2 linked regions of the Tardiphaga sp. 709 genome follow. The protein of the gene in region 2 interacts with the protein of the main gene of each other region in a pairwise test. Links are inferred from orthologs where the notes say so. Each region holds a gene or a part of one and is shown on either strand. Other genes may lie near its edges.

Region 1 (7,462 bases), 2.6 Mb from region 2 along the record:
TTCCATCAGCTCGGGATCTTTGGCGAGCGCCGGCATGCGGCGCCAGTCGCTGAGGATGACCGACAGCGACGCCAACGGCGTACCGAGTTCATGCGCGGCACCAGAGGCGAGCAGGCCCATGCGCACGATATGATCTTCCTCCGCGGCTTGCTGGCGCAGCGCTGCGAGACCCTCGTCCCGCTCGCGCAGGTTTTTTGCGATGCGCGTCATGAAAACGACGATGAGCGCCGCATCCAGCACGAAACAGATCAGCATGCCTATAATGTGCAACTGGAACAGGTTGTCACGCAGCGTGTCCGGTAGCTCCAACGGGCGATGAAAGACAATCAGTCCGGCGAAACACAGACAGGCGACAACGACCACAACCCAGGTCGAGCGACCGTTCAACAGCATTGCTCCGAGCGTCACCTGCAGCAGATAGAGCGATACGAATGGATTTGTCGCACCACCGCTCAGATAGAGCTGCATCGTCAGCGCCGCCACGTCGAGCAGCAGGAGCAGAAGTAGTTCGCGGTCACGCGCGTCGGTCTGCTGGCGCAGCCACTCCTGGCTGATGACATTGAGGAATACCGAGCCACACAGCACCGCCACCATGGCCATCCACGGCAACGCAATTCCCATCACCAGATGCACGAAGCCGATAGTCAGAACCTGCCCGACCACTGCGATCCAGCGCAACTGGATCAGCAGATTGATGTTCTTGATATTGGTGGTCTCGTCGAGCGGCAGAGCCGCGACTGCAACGGGTGTGGTGACACCCGTCGCGTCGACTGGTGACGCGGCAACCGCACTGACGCCAGTGACGTCTGGTGTGCCCACCTTGCTCTCTGCTCCCAAACCCGGCATCGCGCCCCGTCAGCTCGATCGGCCGGCCTCAATCGAGCCGGCGCGCCATCCATGACGTCATACGCGAGGTAGTGATTTTTTCCGAATCCGCCACTCGTCGCGGGCGACGAACAGCGCAGCGCCGGCCAGCATCAAAGCGAGGCCGAACCAGGTGATGGCATAGACCACGTGGTTGTTCGGGAAGGCGATCACAGTCAGGCCGCCATGGGGCTGACCCGGTGCGTCCAGTGCGGCATTGGCATCGATGAAGTAGGGTGCGACGGCGCCGAGCTTTTGGCTGTCGGCAATAGCCTCGACATCGCGGGAATACCAGCGCTGGGCAGCGGGATCATTTGAGCGCAGGAACCCGCCCTTCTGTTCGGTGACGCGCAGCAGTCCGGTTACCGACACCGGCGTCGCGGGCGCCGCGAATGCGCCGGCTTTGCGCTCATCCGGGCTGACGAAACCCCGGTTCACCAGTACGGTGTAGCCGGCTTCGGCGCGCAACGGGGTCAACACCCAGAAGCCGGCGCCGAGATCCGAGACCGCCTGCACCAGAGTATCGGCACTCGGTATGAACCGCCCGGTGACGCTGACGCGGCGATATTCATCGTCACTGCGATTGATCGCAGGCCACGCCGCAGGCCCGGGTGCAGCTTCGGGCGCGGCGTGGCTGCGCTGATCGACACGTGCGATCAGATCCCGTTTCCAGGCGCGGCGTTCGACCTGCCAGATGCCCAGCGCGGTCAATCCCGCGATGCCGAGCAGTGCCAGCAGACCCAGCACCGTGAGCGTCGTCGCGCGACGCGGCGACCGCCCAGACTCAACTTTCGATTCAGACGACTCCTGTCTGGCCGGGCGGCCCACGACGATCCCGTCGTTGGCACGCACCATGGCCATCAGGGCATATTCCTCATGTCGTGAACCGGCATCATGTTGACGTTGAGATGATACATCACCCAGAGCGAACCGCTCAGCGCAATCACGACGATGATGATCGTGAAGATCAGCGCCATCATGGTCCAGCCGGCATCCGACGTCGCGTTCATGTGCAGGAAGTAGATCATGTGAACCACGATCTGCACCACAGCGAACGCAACGATGATCGCGATGGTCCAGTTCTTGTTCCCGATCGCACCCGTCATCACCAGCCAGAACGGAATGGCGGTAAGGATGACCGAGAGGACGAAGCCGGTCATATACGACCTGAACGAACCATGGTCGCGGCCGTCATCGTGGCCGTGGTCATCGTGACCATGTCCGTGCGCGGCATGTGCATCGGCGCTCATCGCAGCACTCCCAGCAGATAAACAAAGGTGAAGACGCCGATCCAGACGACGTCGAGGAAATGCCAGAACATGCTCAGGCACATCAGCCGGCGTTGGTTCGCCTCGATCAGGCCAAAGCGAGCGACCTGCACCATCAGCGTGACCAGCCAGATGATGCCGAAGGTGACGTGCAGACCGTGGGTGCCGACCAGCGTGAAGAAGGACGACAGGAAGGCGCTCCGCCAAGGGCCAGCACCTTCATGGATCATGTGATGGAACTCATAGAGTTCGATGCACAGGAATGCGAGACCGAACAGGCCGGTGATGCCGAGCCACATCTGGGTCGACTTCACTCTGCCCTTCATCATCTCCAGCATCGCGAAGCCGTAAGTGATCGATGAGAACAGCAGCATCGCGGTGTTAAGCGCGACCAGGTTGAGGTCGAACAGATCCTTCGGCCCGGGTCCCGCCGCATAGCTGCCACCGAGTACGCCGAAAGTGGCGAACAGCATCGCGAAGATGAGGCAATCGCTCATCAGGTAGAGCCAGAAGCCCAGCATGGTGCTGGAGCCGGCCGGATGATCGTGTTCGTCGACGACGTAGAAGACAGGGACTTCGGTGCCGTTTATCGTTTGAGTCGTTACGTTCATGACGCGGCCTGTACTGCGAGAAGTTTCGTACGCTCGCCTTCGGTACGGATGACGTCCTCCACCGGGATGTGGAAGTCACGGTTGTAGTTGAAGGTGTGGAAAATCGCGACGCCTACGATGGCAATAAAGCTCAAGGCCGCGAGCCACCACATGTACCAGATCAGAGCGAAGCCCATCGCGGTGGCCAGGACAGAGAGGATCACGCCGGTACCGGTGTTCTTCGGCATGTGGATGGGCCTGAAGCCTTCCAGCGGACGCGTATAGCCGCGGCGCTTCATGTCCCACCACGAGTCATTGTCGTGAATGACCGGGGTGAAAGCGAAGTTATAATCCGGCGGCGGCGACGAGGTTGCCCATTCCAGCGTACGCCCGTTCCAGGGATCTCCCGTGGTGTCGCGCAGCTTCTCGCGATTCCAGATGCTGACGGCGATCTGGACGAGGAAAGCACCGATGCCAATGGCGATCAGAACCGCACCAAAAGCGGCGATGACGAACCAGATCTGCAGCGACGGATCGTCGAAGGTGCGCAGGCGGCGCGTGACGCCCATCAGACCAAGCACATAGAGCGGCATGAAGGCGAAGTAGAAGCCGAGGACCCAGCCCCAGAAAGATACCTTGCCCCAGAACTGATCGAGCTTGAAGCCGAAGGCCTTCGGAAACCAGAAATTGATGGCCGCGAAGATACCGAACACCACACCGCCGATGATCACGTTGTGGAAGTGAGCGATCAGAAACAGGCTGTTATGCAGCACGAAGTCGGCCGGGGGCACTGCGAGCAGAACGCCGGTCATGCCGCCAATCACAAAGGTCAGCATGAACGCGATTGTCCACATCATCGGCAGTTCGAACCGGATGCGGCCGCGATACATCGTGAAAAGCCAGTTGAATATCTTCGCTCCCGTGGGGATCGAGATGATCATGGTCGTGATGCCGAAGAAGGAATTCACGCTGGCGCCCGAGCCCATGGTGAAGAAGTGGTGCAACCAGACGAGATAGGACAGGATCGTGATGACCAGCGTGGCGTAAACCATCGAAGTGTAGCCGAACAGCTTCTTGCCCGAGAAGGTCGAGGTCACTTCCGAGAACACGCCGAACAGCGGCAAGATCAGGATGTAGACTTCCGGATGGCCCCAGATCCAGATCAGGTTCACGTACATCATCGGGTTGCCGCCGAGATCGTTCGTGAAGAAGTTGGTGCCGACGTAACGATCCAGCGACAGCAGCGCGAGTACGGCGGTCAGGATCGGGAAGGACGCGACGATCAGGACGTTGGTGCAGAGCGAGGTCCAGGTGAAGATCGGCATCTTCATCATGGTCATGCCGGGCGCGCGCATCTTCACGATGGTCGCGATCAGGTTGATGCCCGATAGTGTCGTGCCGACACCGGCGACCTGTAGCGCCCAGATGTAATAGTCGACGCCGACATCCGGACTGTAGCCGATATTCGACAGCGGCGGATAAGCCAGCCAGCCGGTCTTGGCGAATTCACCGACAAACAGCGACATCATGACGAGGATGGCGCCGCCGGTGGTCATCCAGAAGCTGAAATTGTTCAGGAACGGGAACGACACGTCGCGTGCGCCGATCTGCAGCGGCACGATGTAGTTCATCAGGCCGGTGACCAGTGGCATCGCCACGAAGAAGATCATGATCACGCCATGCGCCGTGAACACTTGATCGTAGTGATGGGCGGGCAGGAAACCGTCGGAGCCATTGAAGGCCATGGCCTGCTGGGCGCGCATCATGATGGCGTCGGCGAAACCGCGCAGCAACATGATGATGCCGAGCACCATATACATGATGCCGATCTTCTTGTGGTCCACGCTGGTGAACCACTCCTTCCAGAGATAGCCCCACAGCTTGAAATAGGTCAGCGCAGCCAGCAGCACGATGCCGCCGAGTGCGACCATCGCGAAAGTCGCGACCAGAATCGGCTCATGATAAGGAAACGACTCAAGCGTCAGGCGGCCGAAGATGAACTTCGCAAGCCCGGTATTTGCCACTACGGCTGTATCAGACATTAGATCGACCCGATCAGGTGTTAGAAGCGCGCCGCTCGGCAGGCGACGGCGCAGGCGTGAAATTGAACGGCGCGGGGGCGGCACCGGGGCGCGCGAGACCGGCACCGGTGACCGGCGTCGGGTCGAGCGGAGTCGTCGTCGAGCGGTGATCGGCTGCTTCGCGTGCGGCTTCGGCAAGGGTACAGACGCTGGCGACGTAGTTCTTGGTCGAGCTTGTGCCGTCGAGCATCGAGATATTGTACTTCAGCGGCAGGATATTGCGGGCGCTGGCGAGGCCCAGACCACCCTTCGCATCCATCGCCATCATCTCGCTCATACACATCTTGCCGGGCTGGGCGCACATGTTGAGGATCGCCTTGTAGAGGTCAGGCGCGACTTCCTTGTAGAGACGAACCGGCACATTCTCGCTGGGCTTTTCGAGATCCAGATAGGCCTCGCGGCTCAGCGTCTCATTGCTCGCCTTGGCCTTGGCGATCCAGGCATCGAAGCCGGCCTGATCGACGCCATGGAACTTGAAGCGCATGCCGGAGAAGCCAGCGCCGCTATAGTTCGCCGAGAAGCCGTCATAAACGCCAGCCTTGTTGATGACCGCGTGCAGCTTGGTTTCCATGCCGGGCATCGCATAGATCTGGCCGGCGAGCGCGGGGATATAGAAAGAGTTCATCACCGACGAAGCAGTGATCTTGAAGCGCACCGGACGATCGACCGGCGCGGCCAGTTCATTGACCGTAGCAATGCCGTATTCCGGGTAGAAGAACAGCCACTTCCAGTCGAGCGCGACGACTTCGACCTGCAGCGGCTCAAGAAGGCTCGCAGCATTGCCGGGCGCAATCCGGTCGAGCCGACGATACGGGTCTAACAGATGCGTGCTGGACCAGGTCACCGCGCCGAGACAGATGATGATGAGGAGGGGCATCGACCAGATGACGAGCTCGAGATGGGTCGAGTGATCCCAGTCCGGCTCGTATTTCGCGTCAGCATTCGACTGCCGGTACTTCCAGGCGAAGAACACAATCAGGGCCATCACCGGCACGATGATCAGCAGCATCAACACCGTGGAAATGACCACGAGATCGCGTTGCTGCACTGCGATGTCGCCCGCAGGATTCATCACGACGAAATTGCATCCGCCCAGCAAGGCAACCAAGGGCAGCAAAAGGAGTATCCGTAGGCGGCTCAAGGTGTTACCCATTCGATAATGTTCGTTCGCGCGCACGGTTAGGCGCATTTGCTGCAGGGCAACATTGGACAATTTGTCCAATGGTCCGAAGACGCGGTTCGCGACAAATCGTCAACCTCGCGTCGCCCTTTGGGCGTCGATTGCATTACTTTCAACACACCACCGACGGATAGAGAAAATGGCGCAGACGTCATCGACGATGGAACGGGACGCACGCCTTCTGCTCGCGGATGGCCACGGCGAGGTCAACCCGGGCGAGATCGCCATCGGCGTGATCATCGGCCGAACTTCCGAGTTCTTCGATTTCTTCGTCTATGCGATCGCCTCGGTGCTGGTGTTTCCGAAGCTCGTCTTCCCCTATCTCGATCCTCTGACCGGCACTCTCTATTCCTTTGCGATCTTTTCGCTGGCGTTCATCGCCCGCCCGATCGGCACAATGATCTTCACAGCTATCGATCGCAGCCAGGGCAAGGGCGCCAAGCTGACCATCGCGCTGTTTCTGCTCGGCGTTGCCACCGTCGCCATCGCCTTCCTGCCCGGTCACGAATCCATCGGCGTCGCATCGGCCTGGCTGCTGGCTGCTGCACGTATCGGCCAGGGCATTTCCTGGGGCGGCACCTGGGACGGTCTTGCTTCGCTGCTGGCGCTGAATGCGCCGGAAGGCAAGAAGGGCTGGTACGCCATGATCCCGCAGCTCGGCGCCCCGATCGGCCTTCTGGTGGCGAGCGCGCTGTTCGCCTTCTTCGTCGACACACTGTCCGCTGATGACTTCCTCGACTGGGGCTGGCGCTATCCGTTCTTCGTTGCTTTCGCCATCAACGTCGTCGCCCTGTTCGCGCGCCTGCGCATGGTGGTGACGCCCGGCTACACCGAACTGTTCGAAGCCCGCGAACTCGAGCCGTCTTCGATCACCGAGACGATTGCCCAGCAGGGCCGCACCGTGGTCATCGGCGCCTTCGCACCGCTGGCGAGCTTCGCACTGTTTCACATGGTCACGGTGTTCCCGCTCTCATGGGTGTTTCTGTTCACCCGCGAAGCACCCGGCCGCTTCCTGATCGTCGAATGTATCGGCGCCGTGTTCGGCATCATCGCCATGATCGTGTCGGGCTATGTCGCCGACAAGGTCGGTCGCCGCACGCTGCTGACCGGTTCGGCGATTGCCATCGCCGTATTCAGCGGCTTCGCACCGCAGATGCTGGACGGCGGCATCGTCGGCGAACTGGCCTTCATGGTGACCGGCTTCATCCTGCTCGGCCTGTCGCTCGGTCAGTCGTCGGGCTCGGTCGCATCGAGCTTCTCGAAGCGTTTCCGCTACACCGGTTCGGCGCTCACCACCGACCTTGCCTGGCTGTTCGGCGCCGGCTTCGCGCCATTCGTGGCGCTGGTGATGTCGAGCCGCTTCGGCCTGTCCTCGTCGGGCGTGTATCTGCTGTCGGGCGCCGTCGTGACCCTGCTTGCGATCTCGATCAACCGGCAGTTCGCCAGCCGCGACGCCTCGGCGATCCAGCCATAAGCAAC
Region 2 (7,407 bases):
AAGGTCGATCTCGGCGAACGCGTTCGTATGGAGAATATCAGCGACAAGTTCTCGATGGTGAAGCTGCGTTTCGGCTTCATGGAATCGCCAAACGTCCCCAAGGCGCTGGTCGTCGCGCGTAAGCTCGGCTGGCAATTCGACATCATGGCGACGTCGTTCTTCGTGTCGCGGCGCTCGCTGAAGCCGTCGGCGCAATCCGGTATGCCGCTGTGGCAGGATCATCTGTTCATTGCGCTCAGCCGTTCGGCGAACGACGCCACCGACTATTTCCAGATCCCCACCGGACGCGTGGTGGAGGTCGGTACTCAGGTGACGATCTAAGCATCTTTTGTCATGTCCGGTTCCCCGATTTGCGCTATAACGGGTGTGATCATCGGGGCCGGGAACGGCCTCGCTGCCCCGCTGTTCAGAGACCTGCGATTCAGAAGTCTTCGAGGCCGTTTCCATGACCATCGATAGCGCATCTCCCGCCGCGGCATCCCCGGCGGACCCTACCCATGGGCACTCGACGGCCAGCTTCGGCTCGCTCGTCATGGGCAGTATCGGCGTCGTCTATGGTGACATCGGCACCAGCCCGCTTTACGCGCTCCGTGAGGCGCTGGTCGCGGCCGGGGGCCACAAGGCGCCCGGCATCGACAATGAAGCAATCCTGGGCGTCCTCTCGCTGATCCTGTGGGCACTGATCATCGTGGTCACGCTCAAATATGTCGTGCTGCTGCTGCGCGCCGACAATAACGGCGAGGGTGGCCCGCTGGCCCTGATGGCGCTGGCCCAGCGCGCGATCGGATCGAGCGGGCCGGTGGTGGTGATGCTCGGCATTATCGCCGCGGCGCTGTTCTACGGCGACGCCGTGATTACGCCGGCACTGTCGGTCCTGTCAGCCATTGAGGGCGTCAAGCTCGTCACCACCGCCTTCGATCCCTATGTCGTACCGCTCACCATCGTGATCCTTGTGGCGCTTTTCGCCGTGCAATCGCGCGGCACTGCGAAGGTCGCGACGTTCTTCGGACCGATTATGTGCCTATGGTTCGTCGTGATCGCGGTAGCGGCCATTCCGCAGATTGTGAAGCATCCTGAAGTGCTGGCGGCACTCAATCCCGTGCATGCGATCTACTTCATGTTCCATCACGGCATCATCGCCTTCGTGACGTTGGGCGCAGTGTTTCTCGCCGTGACCGGCGCCGAAGCGCTTTATGCCGATCTCGGCCATTTCGGCAAAAAACCGATCCAGCTGGCCTGGCTGTTTCTCGTGCTGCCGTCGCTGGCCATCAACTATTTCGGCCAGGCTGCGCTGGTGATGCATGATCCCACCGCGCTGGAAAATCCGTTCTATCTGATGTTTCCCGACTGGGCGCTGATCCCCATGGTGATCCTCGCGGCGACTGCCACTGTGATTGCGAGCCAAGCCGTGATCACCGGCGCCTATTCGCTGACGCAGCAGGCGATCCAGCTTGGCCTGCTGCCGCGTTTCGAAATCCGGCACACATCGGAGTCGCATTCCGGCCAGATCTACATTCCGCGCGTCAATATGCTGCTGTTCATTGCAGTGATCGTGCTTGTCGTGCTGTTCAAGTCATCGAGCTCGCTGGCCTCGGCCTATGGCATCTCGGTCACCGGCACCATGGTCGTCACTGCGATGATGGGCTTTGTGGTGATCTGGCGCGGCTGGAAGTGGTCGCCGATCGCGGCTGCGGCGCTGATCGTGCCGTTTCTGGTGATCGACGTCACGTTCCTCACCGCGAATCTCTTGAAGGTGTTCGACGGCGGCTGGGTGCCGCTGGTGATGGGCGGCGTGATCATTCTCATGATGTATACGTGGCGGCGCGGTAGCCGCCTGCTGTTCGAGAAGTCGCGCAAGCTGGAGTTTCCGCTGGCCGATCTCGTGGCCATGCTGGAGAAACGTCCGCCACAGCGCGTGGCCGGCACGGCGGTATTTCTCACCAGTGATCCGCAGAGTGCGCCGACGGCGCTGATGCATAGTCTGAAACACTACAAAGTGCTTCACGAGAAGAACGTTATTCTCACCATCGAAACCGCACCGACGCCGCGCATCGATCCGAGCGAACGCGTGCGTATGGAAGAGATCAGCGCGACCTTCTCGAAAGTGACGCTGCGCTTCGGCTTCATGGAATCGCCGAATGTGCCGAAATCCCTGGCGATTGCGCGCAAGACCGGCTGGCAGTTCGACATCATGTCGACGTCGTTCTTCCTGTCGCGCAGGGCGCTGAAGCCTGCGGCGCATTCCGGCATGCCGCGCTGGCAGGACCATTTGTTCATCGCGCTCAGCCGCACCGCCAATGACGCGACCGACTATTTCCAGATCCCCACAGGGAGGGTGGTCGAAGTGGGCACGCAGGTGACTATCTAGGCCTGATCCCGAAAAGTGGGCTTGCGGCTTTCGGGCAAGATCAGGCCCGACAATAAGCTCTTCCGACGCTTGATTTTCGCGGCGCGAGAGGCGACGTTGGCGCCCGAAAACAGGGGCGTTTCCGCCCCTTCGTATTCGCTCCGGACACCGGGGCGGCAGGAGGTTGTGGTGGCAGGCGAAGCTCATACCGTTCACGATTTGACGCCGGAGGAAGTGTCCAAGGGGATCGCCGACGGCAAGTATCTGCTGGTCGATGTACGCGAACCCAACGAGGTCGCGGTCGAGGCCTATCCGGATGCCGTGGTGGTGCCGCTGTCGGGCTTCGATAGCGCCGATCTGCCCGATCCGGCGGGCAAGCAGATCGTGTTTGCGTGCCGCTCCGGCAAGCGCTCGGTGACCGCCTCGCTGGCCGCCCAGGCCGATGGCCTTGCCTATGACAAGCATCTCGCCGGCGGCATTCTGGGGTGGAAGGCTGCGGGCCTGCCGACCAAGGCTGGCTGATCGCTCGATGAACAAGATCTTCTCTGAGCTGCCCGTCACGGTGTTCGAGGCGATGTCGCAGCTTGCGCGCGACCATAACGCCATCAATCTCGGGCAGGGCTTTCCCGACCATCCCGGCCCCGACGATATCCGTCAGGCGGCCGCCGATGCTGTGCTGAACGGTTACAACCAGTATCCGTCGATGATGGGCATCCCGGAGCTGCGTCAGGCGATCGCCACGCATTACCAGCATTGGCACAAGCTCTCGCTCGATCCGATGACGGAGGTGATGGTGACCTCCGGCGGTACCGAGGCATTGACCTCGTCGATCCTTGCGGTGGTCGAGCCCGGCGACGAAGTCGTGTGCTTTCAGCCGGTCTATGATTCCTATCTGCCGATCATCCGCCAGGCCGGCGGCATTCCGCGTCTCGTCAGCCTCAAGCCACCCCATTGGCGTCTCACGGAAGAAGATTTGCGCGCGGTCTTCAATCACAAGACCAAGGCCGTGCTGTTCAACAGCCCGCTTAATCCCGCCGCGGTGGTGTCGCCGCGCGAGGATCTCGAATTGCTGGCGAAGTTCTGCCAGGAATTCGATACGATCGCGATCTGTGACGAAGTGTGGGAACACGTGACCTTTGACGGCCACGACCATATCCCGCTGATCACCATTCCCGGTATGCGCGACCGCACTATCAAGGTCGGCTCGGCCGGCAAGATCTTCTCGCTGACAGGCTGGAAGATCGGTTTCGTTTGTGCCCCGCCGCATCTCTTGCGTGTCTGCGCGAAGGTGCATCAGTTCCTGACCTTCACGACCGCACCCAACCTGCAGGTCGCGGTGGCCTATGGTCTCGGCAAGTCCGACGAGTACTTCAAGACCATGCGCGCCGATCTCGCGCGCAGCCGCGATCGTTTGGCTGCCGGTCTGGAGAGCATCGGCTTTCCCGTCATCAAGTCGCAGGGCACGTACTTCCTCACTGTCGATCTGTCGCCGCTGGGGCTGAACGAGACCGACGAGGAATTCTGCCGGCGGCTTGTCTACGACTACAAGGTCGCCGCGATTCCTGTGTCGGCCTTCTATGAGCAGGACAAGGTGACGTCGGTGGTGCGTTTCTGTTTCGCCAAGAACGACGCGACGCTCGATACGGCGCTGGAGCGTCTGCACAACGCCGTTCATCGCCGCTAGGGGAAGTTGATGCGCATAGGCAAGTACGGGATCGCGTGGGTCGTCGGAGCGGCGCTGCTGTGGTCCTTGCCGGTGCAGGCGCAAGACCAGAAGGCAGAGCGCGTCGTCAACTTCTACAACTGGTCGAACTATATGGCGCCCGGCGTGCTGGAGGCGTTCACCAGGGAGACCGGCATCAAGGTTGTCTACGACACCTTCGACGCCAACGAGACGCTGGAGACGCGTCTCTTGGCCGGCAAGTCCGGTTACGACGTCGTGGTGCCGACGGCGTATTTCCTGCAGCGCCAGATCACCGCAAAGGTGTTCCAGAAGCTCGACAAGGCGAAGCTGCCGAACCTTGCCAACGCGTGGCCGGAGGTGACCAAGCGCCTCGCGATCTACGATCCCGGTAATACATTCGCCGCGAACTACATGTGGGGCACGACGGGCATCGGCTACAACGTCAAGCAGGTCGCGAAAATCCTCGGGCCTGACGCGGAGATTGATAGCTGGGACGTCATCTTCAAGCCGGAGAACCTTGCGAAGTTCAAGGATTGCGGTGTCCATATGCTGGATTCCGCCGACGACATTCTGCCGGCGGCGCTCAATGCGCTGGGCCTTGATCCGAACTCGATCAAACAGCCGGACCTCGAAAAGGCCGCCGATCTCGTCGGCAAGATCAGAGGCAATGTTCGCAAGTTTCACTCGTCTGAATATCTGAGCGCGCTTGCGACCGGCGAGATCTGTCTGGTGGTCGGCTGGTCCGGCGACATCATCCAGGCGCGTGCGCGGGCGGATGAAGCGAAGAACGGCGTCGAGATCGGTTATGCGGTGCCGAAGGAGGGCGCGCAGATGTTCTTCGATAATCTGGCGATCCCCGCCGATGCGAAGAACGTCAATGAGGCCTATGCGCTCATCAACTATCTCTACCGCCCGGACGTCGCCGCGAAGAATTCGGATTTCCTCGGTTATGCCAATGGCAATCTCGCCAGCCAGAAGCTGATCGATCCGAAAATCCTCAATGACAAGACGATCTATCCGGATGAGGCGATGCTGCAGAAGCTGTTCGTCATTACGGCGCGCGATCCGGCGACGCAGCGCGTGATCAACCGGCTGTGGACGAAAGTGAAGACGGGGCGCTAAGCGTTATCGCCAGCGCCGGTGCAGCCACAGCCACTGCTCGGGATATTCCCGGATCCAGCCTTCCAGCACGGACGTCACCGCCTGCATGGTGCCTTGAACGTCGACCTTGCCATTGGCATCGCGCACCGGTTTCACCTCTTCGGAGACTTCGATGCGGAAGCGATGATCGGGGAGGCGGATGATACGAACACCGTGGATCGGGCAATCGACCTGGCGCAACAGCCGCGCCAGCATCGGATTGGCATTGGTCTTGCGGCCGAAGAAATCCACCGGGACGCCGTTGGTGAACCACTGATCCACCAGCATGGCGACGTGCTTGCCCTCGTTCAGCGCGTGCGCGAGCTTGAGCGGTGCGTCATGGCTGGCCGGGATGAGATTGCCCATGTTGATCGCGCGCGTCTGATGAATGGCGCGGTCTGCGGCGGCGCTGTTCGGCCGACGATAGAGCACGGCTGCGTCAAGGCCGTGGGCCACGGCGGCGAGCGCAGGAATTTCCCAGTTGCCGAGATGGCTGGCGAAAATCAGTGCCGGCTTGCCGTCGTCGCGCAACTGATCGAAAATCTCGCCGGTGCGCGCCGAGAATTCGACATTGCTCGGCTTGGTCGGATTGGCCGGGTCATAGTCCCAGATCTTGTCGAGATGGGCGAATTCCGCACCGATGCGCCCCATATTGTCCCAGACACCCGCGAGGATCTTGTCGATCTCTTCCGGTGATTTCTCGGGGAAGGCGGCAGTGAGATTGGCGCGGCCGATCTTGTCTTCGCGAAACAGCGGGCCGATGCGCTGGGTGATCTTGCCGAACCGATTGGCGGTCTTGACCGGATCGAAATAGCGCGTGGTGCGCAGGATGCCGATCGTCAGCGCACCGACAGCGGCGTCGCCTGCAGGCTTCAGGGCATCGCGAATGCGGGCCTTGGTGCGAAGCAGCAGGCGGAGCATCAGAAGTGAACGATGATCTTGCCGAACACCTGGCGGGTTTCCATCCGCTTCAGCGCGGTCTCGACATCGCTGATCGGCACTTCGGTATCGATCACCGGCAGCATGCCGTCGGCCATCTTGTCGAGGCTCTCGGCAATGTTCTTCATGGTGGCGCCGAACGATCCGAAGATGCGGTATTGCTGCTGGAACAGCTGCATCAGGTTGATCGTCGTGGTCGGGCCCGAGGTCGAGCCGCAGGTGACGAGACGGCCGCCGCGCTTCATCACCAGCAGCGAACCATTGAAGGTATCGGCGCCGACGTGTTCGAACACGACATCGACGCCCTTCTTCTTGGTGATCTTGCGCGTCTCGCCCTCGAAGCGATCCTTGCGATAGTTGATGACGTGGTCGGCGCCGAGGGCCTTCACGCCCTCGATTTTGGAATCGTCGCCCACGGTCGTGATGACGGTGCAGCCGATCTTCTTCGCCATCATGATGGCGACGGTGCCGATGCCGGAGCCGCCGGCATGGACAAGAATGGTCTCGCCGGGCTGCAGCTTGGCATTGTCGAACAGCATGTGCTGCACGGTGGAGAAGGCGATTGGCGCGCAGGCGGCGTCGCGGAAGCTGATGCCGTCAGGGACGGGGATCACGAGGCGCGCCGGCATGTTCATCAGCTCACGCGAGAAGCCGTCGATGTGAAAGCCATAGAGGCCGCCGACGTTCTCGCAGAAATTGTCACGGCCTTCCTGGCAGGCCTTGCAGTGGCCACAGGTCAGAGCGCCATACATCACGACCTTCTGGCCGGGCTTCACATGGGTGACGCCCTCACCGACGGCAGCGACCTCGCCGGAAGCTTCGGCGCCGATCGACAGCGGCAGCTTGCGCTTGGCGAAGGCCATGCCGCGAAAGCCCCAGACGTCGATATGGTTCAGGCCGACAGCCTTGACGCGGATCTGCACTTCGCCGGCACCAGGCGGCGGGGGCGGCGGCACGTCGACGACGACGAGCTCACGATCGGCAACAAGATTGAGCGCACGCATGAACCGCGTCTCCGGCAAGAAAGGTTGATTCTGGATGGCCTGCGTATCGCCGGTTCACGTCATGACGTCAACCGGCGAGGGGCGGCCAACAGGGCCGGGGAGCCTTAAACGGGCTCGCCGGTGAGGATCAGCGAGGCATTCTGGCCGCCAAAGCCGAAGGAATTCGACATCACGGCCGTCACGCGTGCATCGCGGGCGGTATTGGGAACCACGTCGAACGGAATGGCCGGATCGGGAACATCGTAATTGATCGTCGGCGGGATCCGCTGGTGTTCCAGGGTGAGCAGCGAGAA

The links. Proteins that work in one complex are often made in the same cells at the same time.
Region 1: the proteins of RSO67_RS28925 (region 2) and cyoB interact in binary tests that used the Escherichia coli proteins (3 or more experiments, as listed by UniProt). The link is inferred for Tardiphaga sp. 709 from one-to-one orthologs.

Annotation. Positions count from the first base shown.
Region 1 is NZ_CP135529.1:3,440,826-3,448,287, forward strand. Bases 2,253-5,203 are described here. They hold cyoB (cytochrome o ubiquinol oxidase subunit I), read right to left. Parts: upstream 4,765-5,203; coding sequence 2,740-4,764; downstream 2,253-2,739. Other genes in these bases: cyoC (cytochrome o ubiquinol oxidase subunit III), read right to left, coding at 2,253-2,743; cyoA (ubiquinol oxidase subunit II), read right to left, coding at 4,778-5,203. In the rest of the region: RSO67_RS16805 (ATP-binding protein), read right to left, coding at 1-819; RSO67_RS16810 (SURF1 family protein), read right to left, coding at 904-1,725; cyoD (cytochrome o ubiquinol oxidase subunit IV), read right to left, coding at 1,725-2,114; more of cyoC, read right to left, coding at 2,111-2,252; more of cyoA, read right to left, coding at 5,204-5,944; RSO67_RS16835 (MFS transporter), read left to right, coding at 6,144-7,457. UniProt on the Escherichia coli protein: Cytochrome bo(3) ubiquinol oxidase is the terminal enzyme in the aerobic respiratory chain of E.coli that predominates when cells are grown at high aeration.
Region 2 is NZ_CP135529.1:6,050,693-6,058,099, forward strand. What follows is about bases 2,058-4,953. They hold RSO67_RS28925 (aminotransferase), read left to right. Parts: upstream 2,058-2,876; coding sequence 2,877-4,031; downstream 4,032-4,953. Other genes in these bases: RSO67_RS28915 (potassium transporter Kup), read left to right, coding at 2,058-2,368; RSO67_RS28920 (rhodanese-like domain-containing protein), read left to right, coding at 2,537-2,869; RSO67_RS28930 (polyamine ABC transporter substrate-binding protein), read left to right, coding at 4,041-4,953. Also shown: RSO67_RS28910 (potassium transporter Kup), read left to right, coding at 1-321; more of RSO67_RS28915, read left to right, coding at 446-2,057; more of RSO67_RS28930, read left to right, coding at 4,954-5,153; RSO67_RS28935 (lipid A biosynthesis lauroyl acyltransferase), read right to left, coding at 5,157-6,092; RSO67_RS28940 (zinc-binding dehydrogenase), read right to left, coding at 6,092-7,114. UniProt on the Escherichia coli protein: Shows aminotransferase activity with methionine and histidine as substrates, and to a lesser extent also with phenylalanine.